One region of the Vibrio sp. nBUS_14 genome, then DNA from elsewhere that is predicted to be linked to it. Evidence: predicted binding sites of a transcription regulator. Region 1 holds the regulator's gene; the other holds the start of a gene.
The links. The regulator CRP, encoded in region 1, controls carbon source genes, mostly activating them, when cyclic AMP is high. The targets are predictions, from matches to a motif close to TGTGANNNNNNTCACA.

Region 1 (7,582 bases):
ACCTTTGGCACGACTTTGTCTGTCGAGGGAGTATTACTCATTCCTTTGAAACATTCCTTTGAAGGCTAAACGGTGGCAAGGCCACAAGAATTTAAGCAAAAGTTATTAATATGTTATTGGCATCATAACGCAAATTGCATTGTGATCGACTTTTATCTGTTTTCAGCCTACTATGCAGGCGTCTGTTCACCTCTAATTTCTATGCTATCTCTATATGATTACTTTCTCCGATATTCAATTGCTACGCGGCGGTAAGCCACTCCTTGACCAAGCATCTGCAACTCTTCACCCTAGCGACAAGATCGGTTTGGTTGGTAAAAACGGCTGTGGTAAATCTACGCTGTTCGCCTTAATCAAGGACGAACTGTCTATTGATGCAGGCTCATTCAGCAAACCAGCTCATTGGGAAATGGCTTGGGTTGCTCAAGAAACGCCTGCATTAGAAAGAACAGCAATTGAATACGTGATCGATGGCGACCGTGAATACCGAGGCCTTGAAGATCAACTAGAGGAAGCGGAAAAAGCTGACAACGGCACCTTGGTCGCAGAGATCCACGGCAAGATCGAAACCATTGGTGGTTACAGCATCAAGGCACGCGCTGCCGAGTTGTTGGATGGCCTAGGCTTTAGCCAAGAACAAATGACATGGAACCTGACTAAGTTCTCTGGTGGTTGGCGTATGCGTTTGAACCTAGCGCAAGCTCTACTGTGTCGCAGTGACTTATTGCTGCTTGATGAGCCTACCAACCACTTGGATTTAGACGCAGTAATGTGGCTAGAGCGCTGGTTACAAACCTACCCGGGCACGCTAGTGCTTATCTCGCACGATAGAGACTTCTTAGACCCTATCGTCAACCGTATCGTCCATGTTGAAAACCAACAGCTTAACGAATACACGGGTAACTACTCATCGTTTGAAACTCAACGAGCGCAAAAGCTGCTTCTGCAACAAGCGATGTTCCAGAAGCAGCAGAAGCAAATGGCTCACATGCAGAGCTACATTGACCGTTTCCGCTACAAAGCTTCAAAGGCTCGCCAAGCGCAAAGCCGTATTAAAGCGCTTGAGAAAATGGAACAAGTGTTACCTGCTCAGTTTGATAACCCATTCAGCTTTGAGTTCAGAGAGCCAGATGCGCTACCAAACCCAATCATGATGATGGACGAGGTATCTGCAGGCTACGACGACAATCTTATACTAGAAAAGATTCGCCTAAATCTCGTTCCGGGTAGCCGAATTGGTCTACTTGGTCGAAATGGCGCAGGTAAATCAACGCTCATAAAACTGCTTTCAGGTGAATTGAAGCAGCAAGGCGGTGAACTGAGCTATTCGCAAGGCATTAAAATTGGCTACTTCGCACAGCACCAATTAGAAACGCTGCACCCAGAAGAAACACCGTTGCAACACATGATGCAGATTGCGCCTAAGCACACAGAACAACAACTGCGTGATTACCTAGGTAGCTTTGGCTTCCAAGGTGAAAAAGCACTGGATAAAGTGGCGCCATTCTCAGGTGGTGAAAAAGCGCGTTTGGTATTGGCGCTACTGGTATGGCAAAAGCCTAACCTATTGCTACTCGATGAACCAACTAACCACTTGGATCTCGACATGCGTCAGGCGCTGACTTTTGCATTGCAGACGTTCGAAGGCGCGATGATTATCGTATCGCACGACCGTTACCTACTGCGTGCTACCACCGATGACTTATATCTAGTACATGATCGCCAAGTGGCACCGTTTGATGGTGACCTAAGCGATTACTACAAGTGGCTAACTGAACAACAAAAAGTTGAGCGCAAAGAAGCGCAAGCATTGGTACCAGCGAAAGACGGCACCAACAGTGCAGCTGCGAAAAAAGAGCAGAAACGCAAAGAGGCCGAGTTCAGAAAACTAACTGCACCACTTCGTAAAAAGCTAACTCAATTTGAAAAGCAAATGGATAAGCTGACGCAGGCTCTTGAAGAAGCCGAGCAAGAATTATCCGACACTTCACTGTATGAAGCTGAAAATAAGGCTAAACTGAACAAAGTGCTCGCTCTACAAGCGAGCAGTAAGTCACAGCTAGAAGAAGTTGAAATAGATTGGATGTCCACTCAAGAAGAGCTTGAGCAGATGGAACAGGATATGGATAGCTTATGAGCCCAGAGCACGCCCCAATATCACTAACACTGGAACGACTATGGCAATTTAGCCTTCAGTATTACAGTGTGCGCGGTGTAAAGGATGCGTGCCTAGCTTTGCAAAACCAGTTCCACGGCAACGTCAATCTACTGCTGCTTCTCAAATGGCTTGATGAGCAACAATTGTCTTTTTCCGAAGAAGAGTGGCACAAGGTACAACAGTGCTTAAGCCGCTCTGAAACCCTGCTTCATAGCTATCGAGAGCTGCGTAAGCACCTCAAACCTCAAGTCGTCGATTCCCTCTACCGTGAAGCTCTCCAATTTGAACTTCAGTTAGAGAAGCAACAGCAATCTGATCTCGTCGACTGCATTAACTCTCTTCAGCTTACGGCTAACCAGCAATCACCACTCGCTTTTCAATACTGTCGTTTATTGGGGGCTGAAAACCTCTACGACGCTTTTTCTGAACCAGCACCTCAACCCTAACGCGTTTACTTTCTCTTATCTTCAATCAAGATCCAAGCTTACCTTGGTAGTATCGCTCTTCATTTTCACACGGGATTGGCGCGCATGATTGGCAATATGTTTGAAGCTCAATCTCGAAAATATTCAACTAGTTACCTACGCCCTGTTTTTGTAACCCGTATCAGTGAAACCCTTGCACTTATACCGAGAATCAACCAAGCTCAAATAAAAACGTGGGCGTTTCGCCAAAAGCTCAATACTTTACAAAGCCCATAAAAGAAGCATGGACTGTTTTATGACAATATTTACCGCAGCCGCTGGTTTATCGAATCCGCACTTACAAACCTTAGTGCCACGGTTTATTAGAAAGCAGGCATTGTTTGACCCTCAATGGCAAACCTTAGAAACACCCGACGGTGACTTTCTCGATCTTGCTTGGAGCGAAACGCTAGAGGGTGACACCCCAAGTAATGAGGTTCGAAGTAACAAGCCGATATTCGTTCTATTCCATGGCTTAGAGGGAAGCTTTGAAAGCCCTTATGCCAACGGACTGATGAATGCCTTTGCTAAAGATGGCTGGCTATCAGTGATGATGCACTTCAGAGGCTGCAGCGGAAAGCCCAATCGCTTGGCTCGCGCTTACCATTCAGGTGAAGTCGAAGATGCGCGCTTTTTCCTAAGACATCTACACGCCCAGTTCCCCAATAACCCTAAGGTAGCGGTTGGTATCTCTTTGGGCGGTAACATGCTGGCGAACTATTTGGCTGAGTACGCGGACGACCCATTGCTGTCGGCGGCGACGATTGTCTCTGCACCTTTTGATCTGGCTTGTTGCTCTAGTCGTATTGAGCGAGGTTTCTCTAAGCTCTATAAAAAGTACCTGCTCAACTCTCTCAAATCTAATGCCTTGAAAAAGATTAAGCTGCTGCAAGAAAAGCTCGGTATCACCGCCGAAACCATTAAGAAGATAGACAAGCTGTATGAGTTTGATGAACGGATTACTGCGCCTCTGCACGGGTTCAAGAATGCTCAGGACTACTATGCCCAATGTTCTGCATTGCCTAAATTGAATCGGATTAAACTGCCCACACAGATCATTCATGCGAAAGACGATCCTTTCATGACCGATGATGTAATTCCAAAATTCGTTCTACCGGACAATATCGATTATCGTCTGTTTCAAAAAGGCGGCCATGTGGGGTTCATTACTGGTAGCACGCTCAAACCAAGGTTTTGGTTAGAAGAAGCATTACCCGCCTACTATGAAAGTATTCAAGATTCGGCATAATGGCGAAGCCTTTGTTAAGGGCTGAGTGGTAGACACACTGATCAACACATCAATAAACCTATTAATGAACATATCCATGAACATAAAAGAGAGAAGTATTTATGATCATCCCATGGCAAGACATCGCACCAGAAACGCTGGAAAACCTCATTAAAGAATTCGTGCTGCGTGAAGGCACAGACTACGGTGACGTAGAGGTTTCACTGCAAAACAAGATTGACCAAGTGAAACATCAATTAGCCTCAAAGGAAGTCAGCATCGTGTTTTCTGAGCTCCATGAAACCGTTGATATTCAAGTCACAAAATGCTTCTAAGCTGCGCTCATACAGGAGCCGTGTTATAGTGGTAAACGATTGCTAACAAGTAAGTTACTCAAAAGACAAGGGTTGTCATGTCCGCTAAACATCCAATTATTGCAGTGACGGGTTCATCTGGAGCCGGCACCACCACTACCTCAGAAGCCTTCCGTAAAATGTTCAATATGATGGACGTGAAGGCAGCTTGGGTTGAAGGGGATAGTTTCCATCGCTTCACTCGACCAGAGATGGATGTCGAGATCCGTAAGGCACGCGAACAAGGTAAGCACATCAGCTACTTTGGTCCACAAGCTAACGATTTTGGCGCATTAGAAGAGTTCTTCCGTCAATACGGTAATGAAGGCACGGGCAAAGTCCGCAGTTATCTACATACCTTCGATGAAGCCGTTCCTTACAACCAAATGCCTGGCACCTTTACGCCATGGCAAGAGATCCCTGAAAACTCGGATGTGATGTTCTATGAAGGCCTTCATGGTGGTGTAGTCGATGGAGACATTAACGTCTCGCAATACGTCGACCTGTTGATCGGCATGGTACCTATCGTAAACTTGGAGTGGATCCAGAAATTCGTTCGTGACACACGCGATCGTGGGCACTCTCGCGAAGCGGTGATGGACTCGATTGTTCGCTCAATGGATGATTACCTTAACTACATTACCCCGCAGTTTTCGCGCACTCATATCAACTTTCAGCGTGTTCCAACCGTAGATACATCGAATCCACTGAACGCCAAAGGGATTCCAAGTTTAGACGAAAGCTTCGTGGTTATACGTTTGCGCGGTATCAAAAACGTCGATTTCCCTTATCTTTTGGCTATGATTGATGGCTCATTTATGTCACGTCATAACACGCTTGTAGTGCCAGGAGGCAAAATGAGTTTTGCTATGGAGCTCATTGTAAGGCCAATCTTGCAACAACTCATCGAAACCGGAAAAATAGGTTAACAAAACGACATTCTGGTTGATTACTTTTCATACCGTGATCATGTGCACAATTTTGCGTAAAAAATCGTAGCTTGGCCACGATTAAAATCAAGAAATAGTACCTGAAAAAGGATACTATTCTTAAACGAGACACAAGATAGCTTGCAGCACTCAACGAGTGCTCTTATCCTAACTGAGTCAATTCAGGCTTAGCTAAAATACGGAAAGCGGCAAGCATACCCTGCAGAGGAAGTGAGATATTATGGTTCTAGGTAAACCTCAAACCGATCCAACATTAGAGTGGTTCCTTTCACACTGTCATATTCATAAGTACCCTTCAAAAAGTACTTTGATTCATGCTGGTGAAAAGGCAGAAACCTTGTACTACATCGTTAAAGGTTCTGTGGCTGTTCTTATTAAAGACGAAGAAGGTAAGGAAATGATTCTTTCTTACCTAAACCAAGGCGACTTCATCGGTGAACTTGGACTTTTCGAAGAAGACCAAGAGCGTACTGCATGGGTTCGTGCAAAATCTCCTTGTGAAGTAGCTGAAATTTCGTTCAAGAAATTCCGTCAACTTATTCAAGTGAACCCAGATATCCTAATGCGCCTTTCAGCGCAAATGGCAAACCGTCTACAAGTAACTAGCCAAAAAGTTGGTGACTTAGCGTTCCTTGACGTAACAGGTCGTATCGCTCAAACGCTACTTAACCTAGCGAAACAGCCAGATGCAATGACTCACCCTGACGGCATGCAAATCAAGATCACTCGTCAAGAGATTGGCCAGATCGTTGGTTGTTCTCGTGAGACAGTAGGACGTATCTTGAAAATGCTTGAAGAGCAGAACCTAATTTCTGCACACGGTAAGACTATCGTGGTATACGGCACTCGTTAATCTCGATTAGCTGAGCCAAAAATTTGAAAGCCACCAAATGCAAATTTGGTGGCTTTTTTGTTTTCCAAGGTCTAGAGAGCAGATACAAGATACAAGATACAAGATACAAGATACGAATGGGACAGTTACTGCTTCCAAGCGCAAACACTTTCGAAGCGAAGCGTAACCGTATCTCTAGGGCAAAGCACATGCTCGTATCTTTCTTTAACCGTTGGTGCTTTCGAAGATCTTATCCGCTGATGCTGCAACGAATCCTGTATAAAGCTCACCATTGGCCATCGCATAACGCTTAGCGAACTCATAGAAACCACCGGGAATCATCTCATTGCCTTCAACAAATGAAACTGGGACTTTGTCTGCCATTGTTGATGATTGCTCTAATAAGACCTCTGGAGAGCCTTTAACCTCACCACCAGACGCATTGACCGTGAAGCCTGACTCGCTCAGGTAATCATTCACTGACTGCACTTCATCAAAAGCGTCGAGTTGATTAACACTCACCGTAAAGTGGTTTGCACCGTAACCATGAGCTGCGAGCCAAGAAGCGTATTCACTCTCTTTTGCTAGCACTTGGAAATCTGCGAAATTCAAATCCCAAAGACGACCACCAAACAAGAATTCATGGCCTTGAAGCTTACTTGCGTCAACTTGCTCAACCAACTTAGCAACAATCTGTTGCAGATCACTTGAACACTCTTCTACTTTCAACTCACTAATGAACACTTTTGGTTGGTTTGGATCTGGGTGCTCGTAGTGCTTAGCCACTAGCTTCTTGCTCTCAAATAAGTAATCGCCACACGCCTTGTAACCTAACTCAAAGAAAGGTTTAGCCAATGTTTCAATACCTAGCGGTGCAACATTGAAAGTACGCAGTGCAATGTGATCATTAATCAGAGCTTCGTCTTCTTTCAGCAAGTGATGCACTTTCTCAGCCGATGGACACAGCCTGTGAATATAATCGTCCCATAGTGATTTAAAGAGTAGATCGGGCGTCATGGTGACTCCTTGTTAGAGGTTCTAGCAAGCTAGTAATTTGGATTAGAAAGGAAGAGGCTGGACATAGAGTCAGCAGCCATCAGCCTGTGACATACTTGTTCTATTATTATCTACCGCCCAATCGAGGTGTCGGACGTGGGTGAAAAGAGGAAGCGATAACACCGCTTCCTTATTACACAATTAACCAATGAATCTGTTATTCATGAACCTAGAGCTCATAAGCTTGTGATTCATCAAGTTATAGCTTAAAAGCCAAAACTACAGCTCAATACCAGGGCTAAACGTAGCTGGCAGTTGAGTTTCACCACCTTCCATTGACGCCATTGGGTAAGCACAGTAGTCCGCCGCGTAGTAAGCACTTGGGCGTAGGTTGCCTGAAGCACCCGGGCCGCCAAATGGTGCATCACCACTTGCGCCTGTTAGCTGGCGATTACGATTAACAATACCCGCACGGATATGATCAACGAAGTATTCCCACTCTGAATCGTCTGTTGATACTAAACCGGCAGACAAACCAAAGCGCGTGTCATTAGCCAATTCAACCGCTTGCTCTAGCGATTGATAACGAACCACTTGCAGC
Region 2 (7,582 bases), on a different replicon from region 1:
ACCACCAAAGTGATTAAAGGTATTCACATGAGCCATGAGGAAGTGTTCAAGCCCTTGGCTCTCACTCGCCTCGACATAGGTGTAATTTGACGCCCCTAAAGTGGCGACAAATACCTGAGCATGTCTGCATTCTCCTGTATCTGGATTCACAACAGGGATCGTCGGGCCACAGTAGTCAATGAAGAGCTTGTCACCAGCATGGTGAAGTTGGCGCATACTGCGTTTTTGTGTCTTTAGCCAACGTCTATACAGTTCGCAGAACTGTGTATAGCCATAGGCTTTGTCTTGATGCTGATGACAATACTCTTCCCAAAGCAAAGCTTTAGTCATCCCTTTACGCTTCAATTCTAAGTAGCAGAGAGTGAAATCAGGCATCACTTTATGCTGAGAAGATGAGCGACCATCAAACAAAGCTTGGGTGACTTGATTTTCATGATGAGTCTCTTCCAGTGGCCACGTGAGGCCACTGGATTTAAATCGGGATAGATGCTGGGATACAGTGGAATGAGCAATATTGAGGCAAGCGGCGATCTGTCGATTAGAAAGATTGCACTCGTATCGGAGGCGTAATATTTCCTTAATTTTATTCATTGGCATTCTCTTTTTCGGCATGATTTATCCTTAGTGCTCTCAACATGAAAGACTCAGGTTAAACCTATTGATTTAAAAGAGAAAAGAGGTTTATTTCGGTAAATCGACCATCGATTTCGGAAACACACCGAAAAGTGGATGATTAAAACCGAAATGAGTGGTCGGTTAAAAACGGATTTGGTGGTCGATTAAAACCGAAATAGGCGGTCGGATAGCTCCGAAATATGCAATTGATTGCACTTAAGCAGCGTGCGAGCTCTAAGCGAGTCATGGTGGTTAACCAGCTTGCTTGTGTATTCTTTGCTGAATATTGAACCTTAGATAGGCAGCGTAGTGCTTCATGGTACTTTTTCTTAGCACGAAGCACCTTGGCTTGATAAAGCGCTATCTGTGCGGTCAACAACTTGTCGCTGACGAGAATGCTCAGCTCTTCACATTCGTTGAGCAAATCGGTAGCCGCCGTAATACGATTGAGTAGCAGAAGGCTTGCGACCATATGCAGCTTGAACTTAAGGCGAAGTGAACGACTGCTTATTGCGTGATCGATGCTATTGATCTTTTGATAGTAACGTAGCGCACGGTTGTGATCACCATAGGCGTCGCACAGGTTGCCCATTCCCAAAATTGCCATCACGTATTCATCAATGTAGCCGTGTTCAACAGCGATTGATGATGAACTGATGAATTCATTCAGAGCAGAGGTGTAGTCTCCAATTTCGACGAGACGATCACTTAGGCTGGTTTCACCGTAAGGATGTCTTCGATGTCGGTAGGCAAGTGGAGCAGGTCGAGTGCCAATCTGAGTTCATCAATACTGGCTTGGTTTTGTTGCAACTCAGCACGGTATTCTGAACTGATGATATAGCAGTGGGCTTGTTCTGTTTTGGTTGTCGAAACGTGCTGGCGAATGTGGTCCCAGAATATGATCGCTTCTTCGCCCGATACCGATGACGGATCTAAACCTGCGTCAGTGATCTTACTTAATAGCGTTTCCATCAATCTCTTACCTCGGCATCATCTTCTTCTAATTGTTCAAGAGTGAACGGGAACGTCAAAATATCATTGAGGCTGACGGTAGGTTTTGAACCTTTTAATCCTTTTCGATGCCAAGGGAACATATCAAGCATGGTGGTTAGAGTTTTGAAGGTTTGTTCTGCCGCCTCGTCTTTCTCGGAAAGCATCAGTGCGACACGTTCAGAGCTCAGCCTTGAAATGAAATCGTTTTGATTACATAGGGTATGAGCGATTTCGGTACAGACATCCAAGTAGTCGGGGTCTACGTGTTGAAACATGATGATGCTGTGATTCGAGCGTTTGAGCTCTGTTTTGAAGAGAACCAATTGCTCCCACCAAAACGTCTCAGAGACGACAAAGGAAAAATGCTTTTCTGGATCGTATTCATGTTGACCACGAATGCGGTTTATAAGCTTTCGTGCTCTCTGTTCAAGTTGGCGTTTTGAGCTTCGCGCTTTATCTAGGCCAACTCGTGTCGTTTGTTCTCGAAGCATACCGATAGAGTATTGACGGTATTTCTTGAATGCGATTAACGCGGCTTTAAAATCTTGGCTTTCTTCTGCAACCAAAGATTGTTGATAGCAGATCTGGCTCAGCAATTCACCATTGTCGAACTCGTTTGCAGATTGTTCAGCAAGTTTGAGCAACTCAGCGGCGCGCTCAGATCTTTTTCTCAGAAGCTCTAATCGAGCTCGACTGATATAAGAGTGCGCCTTCATCCAAATTAGGTTGTGCTCGACGGCAAGTGTATGCGCTTTGGCTGTTGCTCGTTCTGCGTCGTCTAAACGTTCTAAACCAAGTAGGGCAAGGCCTCTAAAGTCCCAGACTTCGGCATGCCAGGTGTTATCTTTATGTTCTTTAAGTGCTTCTTCCGCTCCATCCAGTACCGATAACATCTCAACGTAATTGTTGAGCAAGTAGTAATCCCAAGCGAGCAGTATTCTAGCTTTGCCCTCTAACCAGCCAATTCGGCTAATGTTCGCCACTTTTACGGCGAGCTGATGGGTAGAGCGGGCTAGCTTGTATTCGTTAGTCATTCGCCAAATATTGCCGAGGCCAATCAAGCATTCAATTTGTATCTCAACTTCATCAACCAAAGCTGATTGTTCTAAGGCATTTATCCAAAACTGTTGAGCTGAATAATATTTGGCTTGTCCCCAGAACTGGAGCGCATGTAGGTGAAGTATTTCAGGGAGGAAAAGGTCGGTGTCTAAGCGGCTCTGTCTTTTGTAAGCTTCTTTGATGTGTTTTAAACCTGTCTGGTAATCCATCAGGTTCCAGCAACACTTAGCCATCAGCATCAGCGACTGGATCGCGCCCTCTTCAAACAGAACTTGCTCTGATCTGACGAGGCACTGTTGTGCAATCTCAAGGATCACCAACGGTTCAGAGTCGACACGAGTTTTGAGTTGTTCTAGTTCTGTTTCAAGAAGGTACTGATTTTTGTCCAAGGCTTAGATCCATAATTATCGAACATATTGATAACACAATCATTATAAGAGTGTGGTTTAGGATAAGCACTAATTATCTTTCGTAGAGCATATAAGGAACATGTATCTTTTCTATTTATGGGTGTTACCTCATGTTGTTACTTTAAAATCAATGAGTTCCCAAATAAATGTCTAGTTTATAGCTGTCTATGAAAGTAGTTGCTTTAGGGTTAATGGCTGCTCAGTTACGCCTAAACGTTGTGCCGCAGTTAGCCCTTGCTTATCTTGATAGCACAGATTGTGCCAAGCTCTGAATATGTCGAGTAATGGAAGAATGCCACCTGGACGAAGTTTACGCCTAGGCTCATTAATGAAGCTATCAAACAGAACTTGGAAGCGTTGTTGATAGAACTTAGTTTGTTGAATAGATGCAGTATTAAACCACTGTTTTGGTTCTGGATTGTTACCTGTTAGGTAGCAAATACCTTTCTGGCTATCACCTTGATTGGCAATAGCCCAGCGATCGCGCCACCAACTCATGTGTACAATGTCGATCTTTTCAAAACTTTGATCGTCTTGCCAGCCAAGATCTTCCTCTACATACATAAGATCAATATTTTGACTCTGTATACGCGGCAAACAAACGCTTAGGGCGGCAGATCTTAGTAATGGGTCTTGTGGCATATAAATGGCGACATGCTTACTCTCATCACACATATCCAACACATGTAAGAAGTGTGCATAAGAGGTGTAAGGCGGTCGAATGAGTGCCCCTTTAGACGGATAGCTAAACGTAGTGAGGTTGCCCATAGGGTCCTCAACGTTGCCTCTCGCAAGGATCACTTGATACTGTTGCTCAATACGCTCTTTCAACTTCTCAGAAGGATGAGGAAGTTCGAGGTTTGCCTCTGATGAGTGGTCTTTTGAGACAAAGCGTGCCACATCGTCGTACGGGTTGTGGTCAACATTTCCCGTAGGCTCTTCATTCTGAGAGTAATTGACATGTTGGCAAAGGATATAGCCAGAATGCGCTTCGCCCGTTGCGATCCAGACCACACCGTTATTACTTTGTGGTTGTAAGCGCTGATAATGGGAAGCAAGTTGATAGTCTTTGGCATGATTAACCCATCGAGCATCGATCATCGCTAATTTGCGACGGCAACGGCTCGCGATATGGTCAACATGATCATAGAAAGTTTTTGGATTGATCTCGAGTTTTCTACAGATTTCACGTACGGAATAGCCCATGAACAATAAGCCCATGAGGTTTTCTTGAAACTGAAGTTTTTTATTGGATCCTGACCACTTATCAACGAAGGTTGATTGGCAATCTTTGCATCGATAACGCTGCCTGTCACCGCTGTAACCGAAAGCATGATAAAGATGTTTGTGGGTATGAACCGATAGGCCAAAGTTATCGCAATCATCATTGCGGCAAGCAGGAAGGCCATCGCTGTGAAGTTGTCTCAGGCGATGAAGTTCGCTTAACACTTCACGATTGTTAAGTAAGGGGGGGAAAGCTCCACATTCACGACAAACCATCGCTGGACGCTTAGGGTTAGCGTGTTGCAAAACATACCGTTTTGCATCGCTCAAGCCAAAGTTGTCACACGCCAATGTTTTACAAAAGTTGAGTTGCAAACCATCCGCATCTTTTGGCAGCTTGTCGTTAGACACGATCTCCCCCTCGGGATTATTTGAGCAGCCAAATGAGCTTGTCTGCGGGGTAACGCTTTTCAATGTATCTTTTATCAAATCGTTAGATGTTGATTGCAGTCTCTAGAGCAACTTTCATCATGTCGTTGAAAGATTTTTGACGCTCTTCTGATCTTAGTTTCTCACCACGGATGATGTGGTCAGATACTGTTAGGATTGTTAGCGCTTTAGCACCAAGATCCGCAGCAACACCGTAGATACCAGCCGCTTCCATATCAACACCAAGGATGCCTAGTTTTTCCATTTTTTCGAAAAGGTCAGCTTCTGGAGTGTAGAAAAGGTCTGCAGAGAATACGTTACCAACTTTAACTGGAACTTCTTGAGCACGTGCTTGGCTTACTGCTTCTTCTAGAAGACCAAAATCAGCGATAGCAGCGAAGTCATGGTTGTTGAAACGAATACGGTTTACTTTTGAGTCAGTAGAAGCACCCATACCGATAACAACGTCCATTAGTTTAACGTCGTCACGTACTGCACCACAGCTACCTACGCGAATTACGTTCTTTACACCGTACTCAGCGATAAGCTCGTGTGTATAGATGCAAGCAGATGGGATACCCATACCGTGGCCCATGACAGAAACTCTCTTACCTTTGTAAGTGCCTGTGTAACCAAACATGTTGCGAACGTCACAAACTTGCTTCACGTCATCAAGGAATGTTTCAGCAATGTATTTTGCGCGAAGCGGATCGCCCGGCATAAGTACTGTTTCTGCGAAATCACCAGCTTGAGCATTAATATGAGGTGTAGCCATGGTCGTTCTCCAAAGTTTAAACGGTAATTATAGGAACAGGATTTAATCAATTACCGATTCTGTTGAATTGAATTCGTTTTGTTGAGGCAATATTAGCGAGTTAAAACGAGGTCTCGTGAGACTTTAGTCACAAAATAGATCCGGCATTATAGTTTTATTAATATTGATAACCAAATGTGTTGAAACCTTAAAGGCAATCGATTTTGTATGGGTAATTTGCAAGCTATCTACAGAAAAATCTCAAAATATAAACCTATTGCATATTAGTTTAGAGACAACAATACATTGTAGAGACGTTTGATCAGCGATAATCTAAACTTTGATAAAAGACAAACCAAGGAATTGTATGTCGTATTGCGCTAACTTGATGCCTTTGCTCGCTATGAAAATACAACTGCGCAAGATCGCTTTGCATACTGTGAGAAAGACTTTGTTCAGTCTGGTAACAACTCTTCTACTCGCAGGCGCGATGATTCCGTCGTGGGGGTCTGCTGCAACTTTTGAGTTGCCACCAAAAGAAAGTCGTATTGTGGGCAGAATACAGCAACATCAAGTCGCAGCGGGTGAAACGTTGGCTATTATCGCAAAGCAATACGATATTGGCTTCCTCTCTTTGATGGCGGCAAACAAAGGGGTCGATCCTTTTCTTCCTGCTGAAGGTTATGTGTTAAGCATTCCTAGCTTTTTGATTCTGCCGGACACTCCGAGAAAGGGCATTGTGATTAATCTTGCTGAGTTGAGATTGTATTACTTTGAGCCTGAGAAGAATCAGGTGCATGTGTTCCCGGTCGGTATTGGTCGAGTAGGGCGTGATACTCCCGAGATGATCACCAAGATAAGCCAAAAACGTTCAAACCCGACTTGGACTCCTCCAAACTCAATCCGTAAAGAGTACTTAGAGAAAGGGATAGAGTTACCAAGAGTGGTTCCTGCTGGGCCTGAAAATCCTTTAGGTGAATATGCATTGCGACTTGCTTATGGTGCTGGTGATTATCTGATACACGGTACCAATAAAGACTTTGGTATTGGCTTGCGAGTGAGTTCTGGGTGTATCCGTATGGAACCTAAAGATATTGAGTGGCTTTTTGAACAGGTGAGTCGTGGTGAACAAGTCACAATAATCGACGAGCCGATTAAGGTGTCTTTAGAGCCCGATAGAAGTGTATTTGTTGAAGCTCATGAACCATTGACGCGAAGTGATGGCTCTAAGAAATTACTGCAAATCCCTGTTGAATTAAAATGGTGGCTTGAAGACGCAGATCTTTCTAATTCAAAGGCGAAAGCGGTGATCTTTGCTCAAAACGGTGTGCCTGTTGAAATCGCACCACCTGTGATTGAGTTTTAAAAATGAACCATCCTCTCTCAATAAAAAAACACCACCTCGAAAAGAGGTGGTGTTTTCAATTTACTGTATGTATATACGTCTTTTGAAATCTACAGCTTCATTGAGCTTCTATCTCAACTACTTAGTGTAAGACTCAGCAATGTTGTCGATACGGTCGTTAGCTCGATCCGCTTCTTCTTTTGCTGCCATAGCCGCAGCTGATGCTTCTTGAGCTTTCATTTCAGCAGCCGCTTTGTCACTCTTAAGTGCTTCTACTTCGCTGGTTAGCTCAGCAACTTGGTTAGTTAGTTGGTCCATTTCTGATATCGCTGCTTCTTCAGGCTCTGAAGAACAACCTGCTAAAATAAATACTGAGGCTGCAGCTGCGATTAACATCTTATTCATAAGAACTCCTTGCTTATTTATCATCAAAAGATGCGCTATACATTCTTTATCATATAGTCGCTTCATTAATGATTGTAGCGACTAATTTTTTAACTGCAAAAACAATAACTAAAGAAATTGCTAAATTTTTGAGGTAATTAGCTAGGCATCACAATCAGTCTCACTTTTGAGATGACGTGTGTGGCTCGGTAATAATACAGTGAAAAGGTGAGTCACCCCTTTGTTCGCGGTACATACAATATTCTGGCTAACATTAGATAAAGGGATAAATTTACTGTGATCTCTATCCTTATAAAGTACTTTCGCGGTATCATGTCACGTTAAATTAATTTTATTCAATACCATCAT

Region 2: deoD (purine-nucleoside phosphorylase) is a predicted target of CRP. The motif match lies at 5,622-5,637, and genes of this name have one in related genera.

The regions. Positions count from the first base shown of each region.
Region 1 covers NZ_CP179206.1:3,382,883-3,390,464, forward strand. Annotated here, with positions in the region: gene kefG (glutathione-regulated potassium-efflux system ancillary protein KefG) at 1-41, opposite strand, end outside; gene ACMAZD_RS16005 (ABC transporter ATP-binding protein) at 215-2,137, shown strand; gene ACMAZD_RS16010 (TIGR02444 family protein) at 2,134-2,604, shown strand; gene ACMAZD_RS16015 (hydrolase) at 2,879-3,871, shown strand; gene ACMAZD_RS16020 (YheU family protein) at 3,973-4,185, shown strand; gene ACMAZD_RS16025 (phosphoribulokinase) at 4,263-5,132, shown strand; gene crp (cAMP-activated global transcriptional regulator CRP) at 5,374-6,006, shown strand; gene ACMAZD_RS16035 (DUF1338 domain-containing protein) at 6,211-7,002, opposite strand; gene astD (succinylglutamate-semialdehyde dehydrogenase) at 7,261-7,582, opposite strand, start outside.
Region 2 covers NZ_CP179207.1:509,684-517,265, forward strand. Annotated here, with positions in the region: gene istA (IS21 family transposase) at 1-612, opposite strand, end outside; partial or broken gene ACMAZD_RS19890 (GGDEF domain-containing protein) at 824-1,587, opposite strand; gene ACMAZD_RS19895 (hypothetical protein) at 1,587-3,056, opposite strand; gene ACMAZD_RS19900 (transposase) at 3,243-4,712, opposite strand; gene deoD (purine-nucleoside phosphorylase) at 4,795-5,505, opposite strand; gene ACMAZD_RS19910 (L,D-transpeptidase family protein) at 5,852-6,850, shown strand; gene ACMAZD_RS19915 (Lpp/OprI family alanine-zipper lipoprotein) at 6,968-7,234, opposite strand.